One region of the Priestia sp. MDV22-iso46 genome, then DNA from elsewhere that is predicted to be linked to it. Evidence: predicted binding sites of a transcription regulator. Region 1 holds the regulator's gene; each other region holds the start of a gene.
The links. Region 1 encodes LexA, which represses DNA repair genes until DNA is damaged. Its sites were predicted from a motif close to CGAACATATGTTCG; they were not measured.
Positions count from the first base shown of each region.

Region 2: uvrB (excinuclease ABC subunit UvrB) is a predicted target of LexA. The motif match lies at 2,170-2,183, and genes of this name have one in related genera.
Region 3: AC4NPH_RS05790 (sigma-70 RNA polymerase sigma factor region 4 domain-containing protein) is a predicted target of LexA. The motif match lies at 2,648-2,661, and genes of this name have one in related genera.

Region 1 covers NZ_JBZVWT010000002.1:641,608-646,163, forward strand. Annotated here, with positions in the region: gene AC4NPH_RS15175 (cation diffusion facilitator family transporter) at 1-337, shown strand, start outside; partial or broken gene AC4NPH_RS15180 (glycosyltransferase) at 376-930, opposite strand; gene AC4NPH_RS15185 (magnesium transporter CorA family protein) at 963-2,408, opposite strand; gene lexA (transcriptional repressor LexA) at 2,621-3,238, opposite strand; gene yneA (cell division suppressor protein YneA) at 3,385-3,714, shown strand; gene AC4NPH_RS15200 (YneB family resolvase-like protein) at 3,768-4,436, shown strand; gene AC4NPH_RS15205 (DUF896 domain-containing protein) at 4,506-4,556, shown strand, end outside.
Region 2 covers NZ_JBZVWT010000004.1:145,410-149,965, reverse strand. Annotated here, with positions in the region: gene pruA (L-glutamate gamma-semialdehyde dehydrogenase) at 1-188, shown strand, start outside; gene AC4NPH_RS21670 (sigma-54 interaction domain-containing protein) at 254-1,915, opposite strand; gene uvrB (excinuclease ABC subunit UvrB) at 2,251-4,230, shown strand; gene uvrA (excinuclease ABC subunit UvrA) at 4,237-4,556, shown strand, end outside.
Region 3 covers NZ_JBZVWT010000001.1:1,111,209-1,115,764, reverse strand. Annotated here, with positions in the region: gene AC4NPH_RS05800 (hypothetical protein) at 311-820, shown strand; gene fsa (fructose-6-phosphate aldolase) at 881-1,549, shown strand; gene AC4NPH_RS05790 (sigma-70 RNA polymerase sigma factor region 4 domain-containing protein) at 1,612-2,505, opposite strand; gene AC4NPH_RS05785 (DinB family protein) at 2,807-3,331, shown strand; gene AC4NPH_RS05780 (aldose epimerase family protein) at 3,521-4,556, shown strand, end outside.

The sequences.
Region 1 (4,556 bases):
TTTTGTAGTAGGACGAGTCTTTTTAGATAATGCTGCTGGAGCGCTTGGCGAAGCGGATAAAGAAATGGAAATGAAAATTGGCGCGATTGTCATGCAAGATGTACAAGTGCGTGATATTCAAACGTTAATGGTGATGAAAGAAGGAGAAGAGCTTCACGTTGAATTAAAAGTAGAAATTGATCCTGTTTTAACAGTGGCAGAAGCTGATGATATTAAAGATCGTCTGGAAAATCGTATTTTACAGGAAAAAGGAGTAACGGATGTCATTATTGAATTTGATGAAGATGATGGAATTCCGGACTGGGTGCCAAGTGATTTACAGCTTCAAAAAGAATAAAAACAAGGAAGAAAACAGCTGTTTTCTTCCTTGTTTTTTTAGCTATATACTTTTTCACGTACGTTTGGAGAATCTGTTGAAGCTTTCGAGAAGTTAATGGTTTCACGTACAACGTAAATAGGTCTATTTTTACTTTCATCGTAAATTCTTGCGATGTATTGTCCGACTAGTCCTAAGCCAAGTAGCTGAATACCGCTAAAGAAGGTGATAGCTACCATAATAGAAGTCCAGCCAGGCTGAATGTTTTTACCTATCAGCCAAACAACAATCGAATAACTTAAAACTAAAAGTGATACAAAAACCGATAACCAGCCAATAATCATTACTAAACGCAAAAACTTCGTTGAAAACCCAATAATTCCATCTGAAGCAAACTTGATCATCTTTTTTAAAGGATATTTTGTTTCACCAGCAAAGCGTTCATCGCGCTCATATTCTACATATGTTTGCCTGAAGCCAATCCAAGACATCATTCCTCGTACAAAACGATTGCGTTCAGTCATTTTTTTGAATACATCCGCTACTTTTCGGTCGATAATACGAAAATCTCCCGTGTCTTTAGGGATTTCGATATCGGACATATAATTTAAAAAGCTGTTTGCATCCATACGTATGCGAACAGCTTTTATGTTTTAAACCGATCTTTTAATAAATTCCATAGGGAACTCACTCCGAGACTAATGCTGATCAGAATTCCTGATAGAGCTACTATTAAAGCGATATATTCAAAGATAGAAAACTGCTTCATACTATCCCAATGGATGTTTCCCTTTAGTTTGCTAATAACTAAATTCATTCCGTAAATACCGGAAAGAACCGTGTAAATCGTTAAAATTAATAATAAGTAATTGTGACGCTTGGCTGCGATTTTCTCTTGATTTTGGTACAAAGTACCAAGGGTTTCTTTGACTTCTTGATAAAGAGAATTGATATGAAAGATTTTTTTAAAGAGCTCAGAAAACTCTTGACCTTCTGTGCGAGAGCTAATTTCTAAAAACAAATATTTACCTGAAAACACGGTAATAGAGCGGATTAGTCGTTCAATGCCCTCTGAATTTTTATGAAACGTGAGCTGAGAATATTCATAAGATAGTTTTAGCAACACGATTTTATAGAAAAAATGTAAAAATAAATTATAGTAATGCTGGCCAAATAGATGATTCATCAAAAGCTGATCCGTTTTAGAGTCTGTCGATTTAGAAATACACGAAAACACATGGTCTGTTATGACGTAATAGGTTTCAGGAGCCCATCTGGAATACACATGTTTAGTATTATACGTTTTAATATACTCATGATTGTGTGCAGAAATAAACGCTTTCCCGCCAGGCGTATAGCTATTTAGCTGTCCAGTACGAAATAAAGTTGTGGAATTAATCTCTTGCTCTTGATTTACCGTTACATAACTTAACACAAACATCCGTTCATCGATAAAATAAGGAAGGCTCCCAACGTGCTGTTCACGTGTGGCTTCTTTCTTGATGTGTTCGTTCAAAAATGGCGCGAGCTGTGAAAAAATATAATCTTGCACTTTGCTATAGCGATGATGTTCATAGGTAATGGTGGATCCATGCTCTTCAGCAAGCTTCGGTTCTAATACACGAAAATGATTCATGAACTCTAAAATATCATCATAGGTGTAATGATTATGGCTCATCTCAGTGCGAATGGTCATGACGCCAATTTCAAAAGGACATAAAAAAACATCCACAGACAGCACGTTGCTAGACACGGTGGTGGAGGAAGTGTGTAAAGTAATGGTATGGTCTATTTTTTTTGAAAATCTAAGCAACCCTTCTTTTTCGCACGAGTCAGGGAATAGAATGCATTCAATGTAAGGAAGAAAATATTGATCCAGGCTATCATGAGATACGTAATATTGTTCTCCGTAGTATTCTTTTTCTAAATGTTTGTTTTGAATGGAAAAAAACTCGAACAAATTTGCTTCCAGTGCATGAACAAGCTGCTCTTTATTTTTTCGGTCAAAGGAAAAAGGAAAAAGAAACATGTTCATTGCTTTGGTAGGTACAATGGTTTGAAATGGTTCTGTTTTCCTTGGTGTATTGGTCATAAACTACATCCTTTTTATAGTCGGTTGTATTTCCTTGTAAGAGTCGAGGAAATGCAGATAGAAAGTAAAGGATAAAACAAGCTTTATAAAAACCGTTCTACCTGCCTGCGATGATTCAACGTATCATTTATAATATGCCAATTTTTTTTAGAAAACAAACGTAAAAAAACCAACTAACATCATGATTAGTTGGTTTTACATACAGTGTCTGATTAGTGAATCGTGCGATATACACCAGTTACTTTTCCTAAAATCGTTACGTGGCGAAGAATAATAGGCGCCATCGTTGAATTTTCAGGCTGTAAACGAACGAAATTTTCTTCTTTAAAGAAGCGTTTTACCGTTGCTTCGTTGTCTTCGGTCATAGCGACCACAATATCTCCATTATTAGCTGTTTGCTGCTGACGTACGATTACCATATCGCCATCTAGAATACCTGCTTCAATCATACTTTCTCCCATAATTTCAAGCATAAATACATGATCATCTGGAGAAACGAATTTATCTGGAAGAGGGAAATATTCTTCCACATTTTCAACGGCTGTTATAGGAAGACCCGCTGTTACTTTACCAATAACAGGAACATTAATGACATTGCTTTTAGGGATGTTTACTTCGTCTAGTTGAAGAACTTCGATTGCTCTCGGTTTTGTTGGATCTCTGCGAATTAACCCTTTGCTTTCTAAACGAGCTAAATGCCCGTGTACAGTGGAGCTAGAGGCTAATCCTACCGCTTCCCCAATCTCGCGAACAGAAGGCGGATAACCTTTTAATTTTACTTCGTGCTTAATAAAATCTAGTATGTCTTGTTGACGTTTTGATAGCTTCATATTTTTCACCTCGATTTTAGCTATTCTTTAGGTGAATTATACCACGTGATGTGTCAATATACAAACATAAGTTCGAAGAATTCCATTGACAGAAACAAATGTTCTCACTAAAATAAGAACATATATTCTGATAGGGGGATCATAATATGCAACAATTCTTACATTCTATGAAACATTACGCTATTTTTTTTGCAGTTATCGCTGCACTTACATATGTATTGACGCTGGTTTTAGGAGCGGATAAAGTAGATTTAGACAAATATTCAACGGTTACTATTACAAAAGGAGATACGCTTTGGGACTTGTCCAACAAGTATCATAATCACCATCATTTGACCACCAATGAATTTGTCAAATGGGTTGAAGACGTCAATGATTTAAACTCAGACACTGCCCAGTCTTTATCTCCTGGAGATAAATTATATATTCCTGTTTTAAAAAAAGAGTTACATAATCAAGTGGCAATTGAACAGTAGTGTGTAACGGCCGTTCCTGAATATTGTTAGAAGCCGAAAAGGTCGTGATAAAAGTGGATGCCATTATTTATTGCCGTGTCAGTACGGATAAAAAAACCCAAGAAACATCTTTACAGCGCCAGCAAGAAGAATTAAAAAAGCTTGCTGATCTTCACCATCTAAAGGTGAAAAAAGTCGTGATGGAAAAAGCAAGCGGATATGATGTAGACAGAGAGGGTATTTTGGATGTTCTTCATACAATGAAAGAAGAGAAAATATCTGTGCTGCTCATTCAAGACGAAACACGATTAGGCAGAGGAAACGCCCGAATTGCGCTGCTTCATGCTTTTCATAAAGAAAATGCTACAATCTATACGATTAGTCATCAAGGCCAGCTTCAGCTTTCAGAATCTGACTCAATGGTGTTAGATATTATTAGCTTAGTGGAAGAGCATCAGCGGAAATTACATAATGCTAAAATTAAAAGAGGAATGAAAAGAGCCGTAGAAAACGGTTATCGTCCGCAGCAAAATTTAAAAAATCAAGGAGTTAACTCGGGAAGAGAAAAAAAAGAAGCGCCGATTGAAGAAATTGTCCGCCTTCGTCATAACGGCTTAACCTTTGCTGAAATTTCAGTTACGCTAAAAGGTTTTGGTTATAATATTTCAAAAGCGACGGTACATCGTCGCTATCAAGAGTACCAAGACAGTGCTCAATCTCTTGATAAAACGAAAGAGATTTAGTAAGATGACTACATGTTGCCGGAACGGTTCGGTAATTTTAATTATTGATTATAAGGAGATAGGTTTTATATGCTATCAAAAGATAAACTTGCTCGTATTAATGCTCTTTCAAAAAAGGCA
Region 2 (4,556 bases), on a different contig from region 1:
GAATTCAAAGGGCGTTAGCTACTATGCACTGCGGTAACTTATATATTAACAAAAAATGTACAGGAGCATTAGTTGGCGTTCATCCTTTTGGAGGTTTTAATATGTCCGGAACGGACTCGAAAGCCGGAGGGGATGATTATCTTCTATTATTTACACAAGGGAAGATGACAGCGAGAAAACAGAAATAAGTTCAGTCTAAAGGAAATCAAAAAATTCGACACGAAGCTAAAGATGCTTGTGTCGAATTTTTTGATTAGTTTAATCCATATTCTTTGATTTTGTTATAAAGGGTGCCGCGTGAAATGCCAAGCAGATCTGCTGCTGCACTTTTGTTTCCATAGGTTTTTTGAAGAGTCTCTTCTATTAGCCTAGCTTCTTGAAGAGAATCTTCCTCTTTTTGAACTTCTGTGAAAGAACTTGCATCCTTCAGGTTGTCAGGAAGGTGCGTAAGGGTAATCAATGACTGATCACTTAGAAAAATCATTCGTTCAATCGTATTTCTCAGCTCGCGAATATTGCCTGGCCAGTCGTATTGCATAAAGGCTTCGAGAACTTCAGAGCTGATGAAAGGAGCCTTCTTTTTATACTTTTTACTAAATTCCTGTACAAATTGCTGAGTCAATGCTTCAATGTCTTCTTTATGGTCTCGAAGCGGCGGAATAATAATGTTGATGACGGTCAGCAAATAGTAAAGATTTTCATGGAATTCACCGGCTTTTAGCAACTCTTCCAAAGGCGTCGTGGTAGAGGCTACAATTCGGGTTTGGACTTGAATTTCTTCCGTGCCTCCAACGTGATAAAAGGATCGTTCTTCCAAGTAACGGAGAAACTTCACTTGAATTTCAAGAGGCATTTTATCAATTTCTTCAATAAATAACGTCCCGTTATGAGCCTGCTCCAGTTTTCCCGCAATGGTCGTTGGATCTTCTGAAAAGACATCTTTTTGATGACCAAAGAGCTCAATTTCCAGGAGTCCCGATGGAATAGTGGCGCAATTTAAAGATAAAAAAGGTTCTTTATGTTTGGATCCCCCGTAGTGGATGGCCTGAGCCAGCATTTCTTTCCCAGAACCAGGTTCTCCTGTTAATAAAATAGGCATATCTGTAGATGCCACTTTTTTGGCAATGTCAACGGCTTGCTTAATTTCAGGACTGATACCCGCGAAAGAAGAAAATGGATTATCTTTCGGAATGAGAAGAGACACATCAATTTCTTCATTTAATCTTACAATATTGGTAATGTCATGTTCAGTTGCGACTCCACCTATGACTCGATTGTTTCTTATAATAGGAGATGCATTGATGAGCACATGAGTTTGTTCATTAGGACGATGATACGTTCCGCGAACAGGGCGCCCTTCATTTAGAATCGTATGTAGAATGATGGATTCATCTTTGAAATGCTCTCCGATTTTTCTACCAATAATATCATCTCTCTGAATCTTATACGTATGTTCCGCAGCAGTATTCCACAAGATTACATTTCCTTCATTATCGACCGCTGTCACTGCATCATTAATGGTTTCTGCCAATGTATCAAAATAGGAAGCTAATATCTCATTTTGGCTATGCAAATGTGTAATCCACTGTGAAGGTGTTACAAGTCCTATTGTGGTTTCTTGGTTTTCTGCTTGAATGAGGACTGGTCTGTTCCAGTTTGTGTTGGCTTGTAAATTGGCTAACGTAGAAGTAGAAGATGAAGGCCAATTTGTATCCGCTATTACTTTCTTTATGGAAGATGCCCTGTCATGACCTGTTAAAAGGTATCGTTCATCTTTGTGTATTACATAAAAGGTACTTGCTGTGACTACAACGAAGTCATAGTTTGAAAGTTCAGATTTCACTTTAGCTAAAGAAGTTGATTCTTCAACTGTTGTAAAGGAGTTATTTATAAGAACTTGATCAACGCTTGCCATACTAAACCCCTCTCAGTACATATTTTTTATACTGTATCATAATTTAGAAATTGGCGCAAAAGCCTATCTTTTTCAAACAATAACGCAGCTTACTTTCTTTTGTTGCTTTCATCTAAAGAGTTGTATTCCCTTCGAAAAGGGTAGTATAAGAATTTAGTGGGTAATAAAGTAACAGGGTAAAAAATAAAAACAAACAAACACTATATAAGATTAATACTCATTAGTTTCATTTATGATTATAAAGTGATAAAATACGAATATCAGTTCGTGTTTTCGGTTTTTACATATCGTAATAAAAATAGATAAAACAAGAAAATAGAAACGGAGGCCTTCATTTGAAAGATCAGTTTGAATTAGTATCCCCATATCAACCGCAAGGTGATCAGCCAAAGGCAATTGAAAAGATCGTGAAAGGAATTAAAGAAGGTAAGCAGCATCAAGTTTTGTTAGGTGCTACAGGAACGGGAAAAACCTTTACCATGTCTAATGTTATTAAGGAAATAAATAAGCCGACACTAATTATGGCTCATAACAAAACGCTTGCTGGTCAATTGTACAGTGAGTTTAAAGAGTTTTTTCCTAATAATGCAGTCGAATACTTTGTCAGTTACTACGATTACTATCAGCCTGAAGCCTATGTACCTCAAACAGATACATTTATTGAAAAAGATGCGAGCATTAATGATGAAATTGATAAACTTCGTCACTCGGCAACTTCTTCTCTTTTTGAACGAAAAGATGTCATTATTATTGCCAGCGTATCCTGTATTTATGGCTTAGGGTCTCCGGAAGAATACAAAGAAATGGTCGTATCTCTTCGAGTAGGAATGGAAAAAGAGCGCAATCAGCTGCTTCGTACGCTAGTAGATGTACAGTACGAAAGAAATGATATTGACTTTAAGCGCGGAACGTTTCGCGTTCGCGGTGATGTTGTGGAGATTTTCCCTGTGTCTCGAGATGAACACTGTATTCGCGTCGAGTTTTTCGGCGATGAAATTGACCGCATCCGAGAAGTTGACGCTCTAACAGGAGAAATCATTGGTGATCGTGAACATGTAGCTATCTTCCCGGCATCTCACTTTGTCACGAGAGAAGAAAAAATGCGTGTTGCCATTCAAAATATTGAAAAAGAACTAGAAGAACAGCTAGAGAAGCTAAAAGAAGCAGGCAAGCTTTTAGAAGCGCAGCGCTTGGAGCAGCGCACGCGCTACGACCTAGAAATGATGAGAGAAATGGGCTTTTGTTCGGGAATCGAGAACTACTCTCGTCATTTAACGCTTCGTCCCGCTGGTTCTACACCTTATACATTGCTGGACTTCTTCCCGGAAGATTTCCTTCTTGTTGTGGATGAATCACACGTTACGATTCCTCAAGTTAGAGGAATGTACAATGGAGACCAAGCGCGTAAACAAGTGTTAGTGGACCATGGTTTCCGCTTGCCGTCCGCATTAGATAACCGCCCGCTTAAATTTGATGAATTTGAACAGCATATTAACCAAATTGTTCATGTTTCCGCAACACCAGGTCCTTATGAACTTGAGAAGGCACCTGATGTGATTGAACAAATTATCCGTCCAACGGGATTATTGGATCCAAATATTGAAGTTCGACCAATTGAAGGGCAGATTGATGATTTAATTGGAGAAATTCATGACCGGATTAAGCGAAATGAACGAGTACTCGTTACGACGTTAACAAAGAAAATGTCTGAGGATTTAACGAACTACTTAAAAGAAATCGGCATTAAAGTTCAATATCTTCACTCTGAAGTGAAGACGCTCGAGCGTATTGAAATTATCCGAGAGCTGCGGCTTGGAAAGTACGATGTGCTTGTAGGAATTAACTTACTTCGTGAAGGTTTAGATATTCCGGAAGTTTCGTTAGTAACCATATTAGACGCGGATAAAGAAGGATTCTTGCGTTCAGAACGATCGCTTATTCAAACCATCGGACGTGCTGCGCGAAATGCTAATGGACATGTCATTATGTATGCAGATCGCATCACAAACTCCATGGACATTGCTATCAATGAGACCAAGCGTCGTAGAAGTATTCAAGAAGCTTACAATGAAGAGCATGGTATTACACCAACAACGATTCAAAAAGAAGTTCGAGGCTCAATTCGTGCAACAGTAGTAGCAGAAGATACAGAAACGTATGAAGAAGCACCGGCATTTGATAAGCTCAACAAAAAAGAAAAAGCAAAGCTCGTAGAAGAAATGGAACAAGAAATGAAAGAAGCAGCCAAAGCGCTTAACTTTGAACGCGCAGCTGAGCTTCGTGACTTGATTCTAGAATTAAAAGCGGAAGGGTGACAAAACATGGCGATGGAAAAAATCGTGGTAAAAGGTGCACGAGCCCACAATTTGAAAAATATCGATATTGAAATCCCACGAGACAAATTAGTGGTGTTAACAGGGTTATCAGGTTCTGGTAAATCTTCTTTGGCTTTCGATACAATCTATGCAGAAGGACAAAGACGTTATGTCGAGTCGCTTTCGGCATATGCAAGACAGTTTTTAGGTCAAATGGATAAGCCAGATGTAGATTCGATCGAAGGATTGTCCCCTGCTATTTCAATCGATCAAAAAACAACGAGCCGAAACCCTCGTTCAACCGTCGGAACTGTGACGGAAATCTA
Region 3 (4,556 bases), on a different contig from region 1:
AAAAGCCGGTTTTTTTGAAGAGGTAATTCCCTTAAGATACATTGAAGCACGCAATTAACATAAAAGTACATCTATTTTTAATGAATGATGACCTTTTTTGACTATTTTTTACGATTTTATGACTTTTTTTGAATGAATTTGATTGTTTTTGGTGATTTTTCGAATAATCTGATATATAATGAAAGCGTAAACAGTGAAACATGTCGGTTGGTTAAGAAAAACATCCACAAAAACTGGATTCGTTATTACATAAAATCAGGCCTCTGTTTTTTTATAAAAATAAATAGAACTTGAGAAAAGGAGAATGAGGATGGACATATTGGATGCAAAAGTAGTGAATACAAAGTACGGTTTAGAAACATATCTGGATGTATCAGAAAGCGTAGAAATAAAAGAAATTCATATGCCGAGTTCAGAGAACCAATCTCATAAAATTAAATTTGGAATCAAGTATTTTCTTTTAAGAGAAGGAAAGTATTACGATAGCCAAAAAGGTTATTTTTGGCTTTGTATGAATCACGATTTTAGCAGCCTTATGCTGAGTGAAACGGAAACAGAGAGTTTGTTTGCAGTTAAAAGTGAAGAAGAAAGAGAAGCAACAAAAACGCTGTTAGCAGAATGGTTTATCCAAACGAATGCGTACAAAGAAGTCATCAACGAATGTATCCATCAGATTAAAACGGAGAATATTCGTACAGAAGAAGACATTGAAGACCGAGTGGACGCTATACAATTTTTAGAAAAATTAAAGGTATTAACTGCAAAAGAGATTGAAAACGCTTCTATAGAAAATCTATATGCCCTGCAGCAAATTGGCTAAGCTATAGTTCGCGTACATGGAAATGCAGATTGATGTATAACAATAAGGAGGAATAGTGAGATGAAATTTTTTATTGATACAGCAAACCTTGAGGATATTAAGAAAGCATACAAAGTAGGTGTTCTAGCTGGTGTGACAACAAATCCATCTTTAGTAGCAAAAGAAGGCGTAAGATTTGAAGACCGTATCGAAGAAATTCTTCAAATGGTACCGGAAGTTGAATCCGTTTCTGCTGAAGTAACGCCTGACGCACTTTCTGCTGAAGACATGATTGCTCAAGCTGAAGAACTGATTAAAATTAACGACGGAGATAAAAACATTACGATTAAGCTGCCTATGACATTAGCTGGCTTGGAAGCGACACGTTACCTTGCAAAAAAAGGCGTAAAAACAAATGTAACCCTTATCTTTACAGTAAACCAAGCGCTTTTAGCAGCTCGTGCTGGAGCGACGTATGTTTCTCCATTTTTAGGACGTCTTGATGATATTTCAGAAGACGGAGTACAGCTGGTATCTAAAATTGCTGAGTTATTCCGCGTTCAAAACATCGACTCTCAAATTATTGCGGCATCTGTAAGACATCCGGATCATGTAACGCGTGTAGCACTTGCAGGAGCTCATATTGCCACAATTCCATACGCTGTTATTGAGCAATTAGCAAAACATCCGTTAACTGACCAAGGAATGGAAAAATTTTCAGCAGATTGGGAAAAAGCAGTTAAAGCTTAACAAAAAGTCATATCAATAAAAAAGCTTGGAGTAAGCATAGCTTATTCCAAGCTTTTTATCGTTTAACTAACTAGTTTCTTTTTACGTAAACGCTCTAAGCGTCGCTGCACGCTATTTTTCGAACGCCCGAGCAGCTGCCCAATTTCTCGCTGATTGCGCTTTTCCTGATAAAACATACGCCACAATCTGGCATCTTCTTCTGCTGTCCACTTTTTATGCTCGTATTTAGGGCGCTTTACATAGTCTAGTTTTCTTTGTTCATTCACCCACGCTGGTTCTGGAATAAGCGTATTTTTAGGTATTTTAAAAAAGTTAAGGCACGATTTATTTTGTTCAGCCCACTTCCAAAAAGATTGAATGTCAATTCCCATAAATGTTCTGGTCTTGGCAATGATCATTTTGTACGGTAGATTCTCTTTATGAATCCACTTGTAAATTGTATGAACATCTACTTCAAGGCAGGCTGCTAGTTCACACGCTGTAATATGTCCTACGTGTGCTTTGGCTCCATACACTTCTAAACGGTTCAACCTCGATTCTAGCGCTTGCACACTTCGCTGTAATTTAGCTGATATGTGTGAAAGAGGTTTTACCCCGTAATACCTTAGCAAATATTCGTCTTCTTGCAGCGTCCATCTTCGCATCGCCGTTTTTCGTGTTAGTCCCAAAACTTTTATGCGCGTAGCAATAGAAGAAGGACTTCTGCCTAAGGAATGTGCCATTTCACGGTTATTCATGATATCAATGTTCTCCTGCAAAAAAGCATCTTGTTCAAGCGTCCATTTTTTACGTAAAGCTGTATCCGAAGCACGAAGATTTAATCGAGTAAGTCGTTTATTAACCGATTCCTTGCTTCTATGTAAATGCTTACCCATCTCTTGAAGCGTCATAGCACCATAGTGTTGGATAAGAAATCTATCTTCTTCTTTTGTCCATCGCTTTTGATTTTTACTCACTGTTGTCTCACTCCAATTCACACGAAAAGCTCAAGATGAAAAAGTTGCTAGCAATCTATTTTACGAATGAGCAGTGCCTATTCAGACTGATACTCACTGCGTTTTAGTCTATATATATTTTATCATATTTCTAGAGAAAAACCAAACGTGTGTTCTTGTTTTGTTTTAGTCATCATAAAAGGAATTAGAAAAATAGTTGGCTCCTTTAATAGAAGCGAATTATGGTAAAATTGACTATAATCTCTAAAGGATTTACATAACTGATAGCTCAGCATCATTACGTTGAGAAAGGGGAATTGATATGAATTTTAATTTAAAAGAAGCGATTGAAATACTTGAGCATACGCCACAAACACTTGAAAAACTTTTGTCTGGTCTATCTGCAGGGTGGCTGCAATGCAATGAAGGAGAAGGAACGTGGAATACCTCCGAAGTCATAGAACATTTAATAGAAGCAGAAAAAAACAATTGGATACCAAGGCTAGAATTTATCCTTCAAAAAGGAAAAGAGGGAGCTTTTCCTCCGTTTGACCGCTATGCCCATTTAAACAAGGAATCTGCTAGTTCTATTGAAGAGAAGCTTCTTGAATTCAAAAAAATAAGAATACAGAATTTACATCAACTAAAGCTGCTAGTTAAGCATGAAAAGCACCTTGAAGTGAGAGGAGAACACCCGGCGTTTGGGGAAGTAAAAGTCAGAGAGTTGCTCTCGACTTGGGTTGCTCATGATTTAACCCATATTGCGCAAATTGTTCGAGTAATGGCAGAACGATATAGAGAAGATGTAGGACCTTGGGAAGAATACTTAGGAATACTAAAGAAATAGCAATGACACACAGTGGCCAGCCTTTATCATTCAAGCTTGAATTAAGAAATGTACACGATTACAATAAAATGAGAATAATGAAGATTCAGGAAGTATTGCAGAGGGAACTATAACAACATATCCGATGTTTATAACATGTAGGGTCCGTTAAGCAATTTACGAATAAAAAGAGGATTGGACTGATTAAAAGTGAAAGTGAACTCAGAGAAATTTGGCGAACTAAACAATCAAGCTGTACATGCTTATACCTTATTAAATGATGAAGGGCTTAAAATCACCTGCCTTGACTATGGATGTGTGATATCAAATATTGAAATGCCGGATTCTGAAGGGAAGATTGAAAGTGTTGTATTGGGATTTGATTCAATAGAAGAATACCAAAAGTATTCTCCTTATTTCGGAGCTGTGGTCGGACGCGTAGCAGGGCGTATAGGTGGAGCATCGTTTGAGCTTAATAATGAAACCTATCGTCTAGAGAAAAATGAAGGAAACAACCATTTGCATGGCGGAAAAGAAGGATTCAGCCATAAGATATGGAATGCCAAAATAATTGAAGCAAGTGACCATGTAGGTGTTGAATTTACATATGTAAGTAAAGACGGAGAAGAAGGGTATCCCGGCAACCTTGAAGTGAAAGTTACGTATACATTAACGAATAAAAATGAGTTCCATATTTCTTATGAAGGAACAACAGATCAAGACACTCTTATCAATTTAACAAATCATACGTATTTCAATTTAAGCGGAAATCTAAAAGAAACGGTCTTGGATCATGTTTTGAAGCTGAAAAGTAACGAATTCTTAGAGTTGAATGATGATCTTTTACCTACTGGAGAAACGCTAAATGTCACAGGTACCCCATTTGATTTTAGAGAAGGACATAGTCTCAAGGAAGGTGTGGAATCCACACATCCGCAAAACATATTAGTGGGTAAAGGGTACGATCATCCATTTCTTTTAGAAGCAGAAGCTAAAAATCAGATGTCATTATTTGATCCTGCAAGCGGCCGCAAAATAGAAGTCAAAACGGATCAGCCTTCAGTTGTTCTCTATACGGGAAATCATCTAGACGAAGAATTCGAAATTAGAGGAGTTCACTCAGAGAAATACCTCGGTGTTTGCCTAGAAACACAAGGTTTACCGGACGCTATTCATCATAAGCATTTTCCTTCTTGTGTATTAAAGCCCGGTGAAAAGTATGAAGCATATACTCACTATACATTTA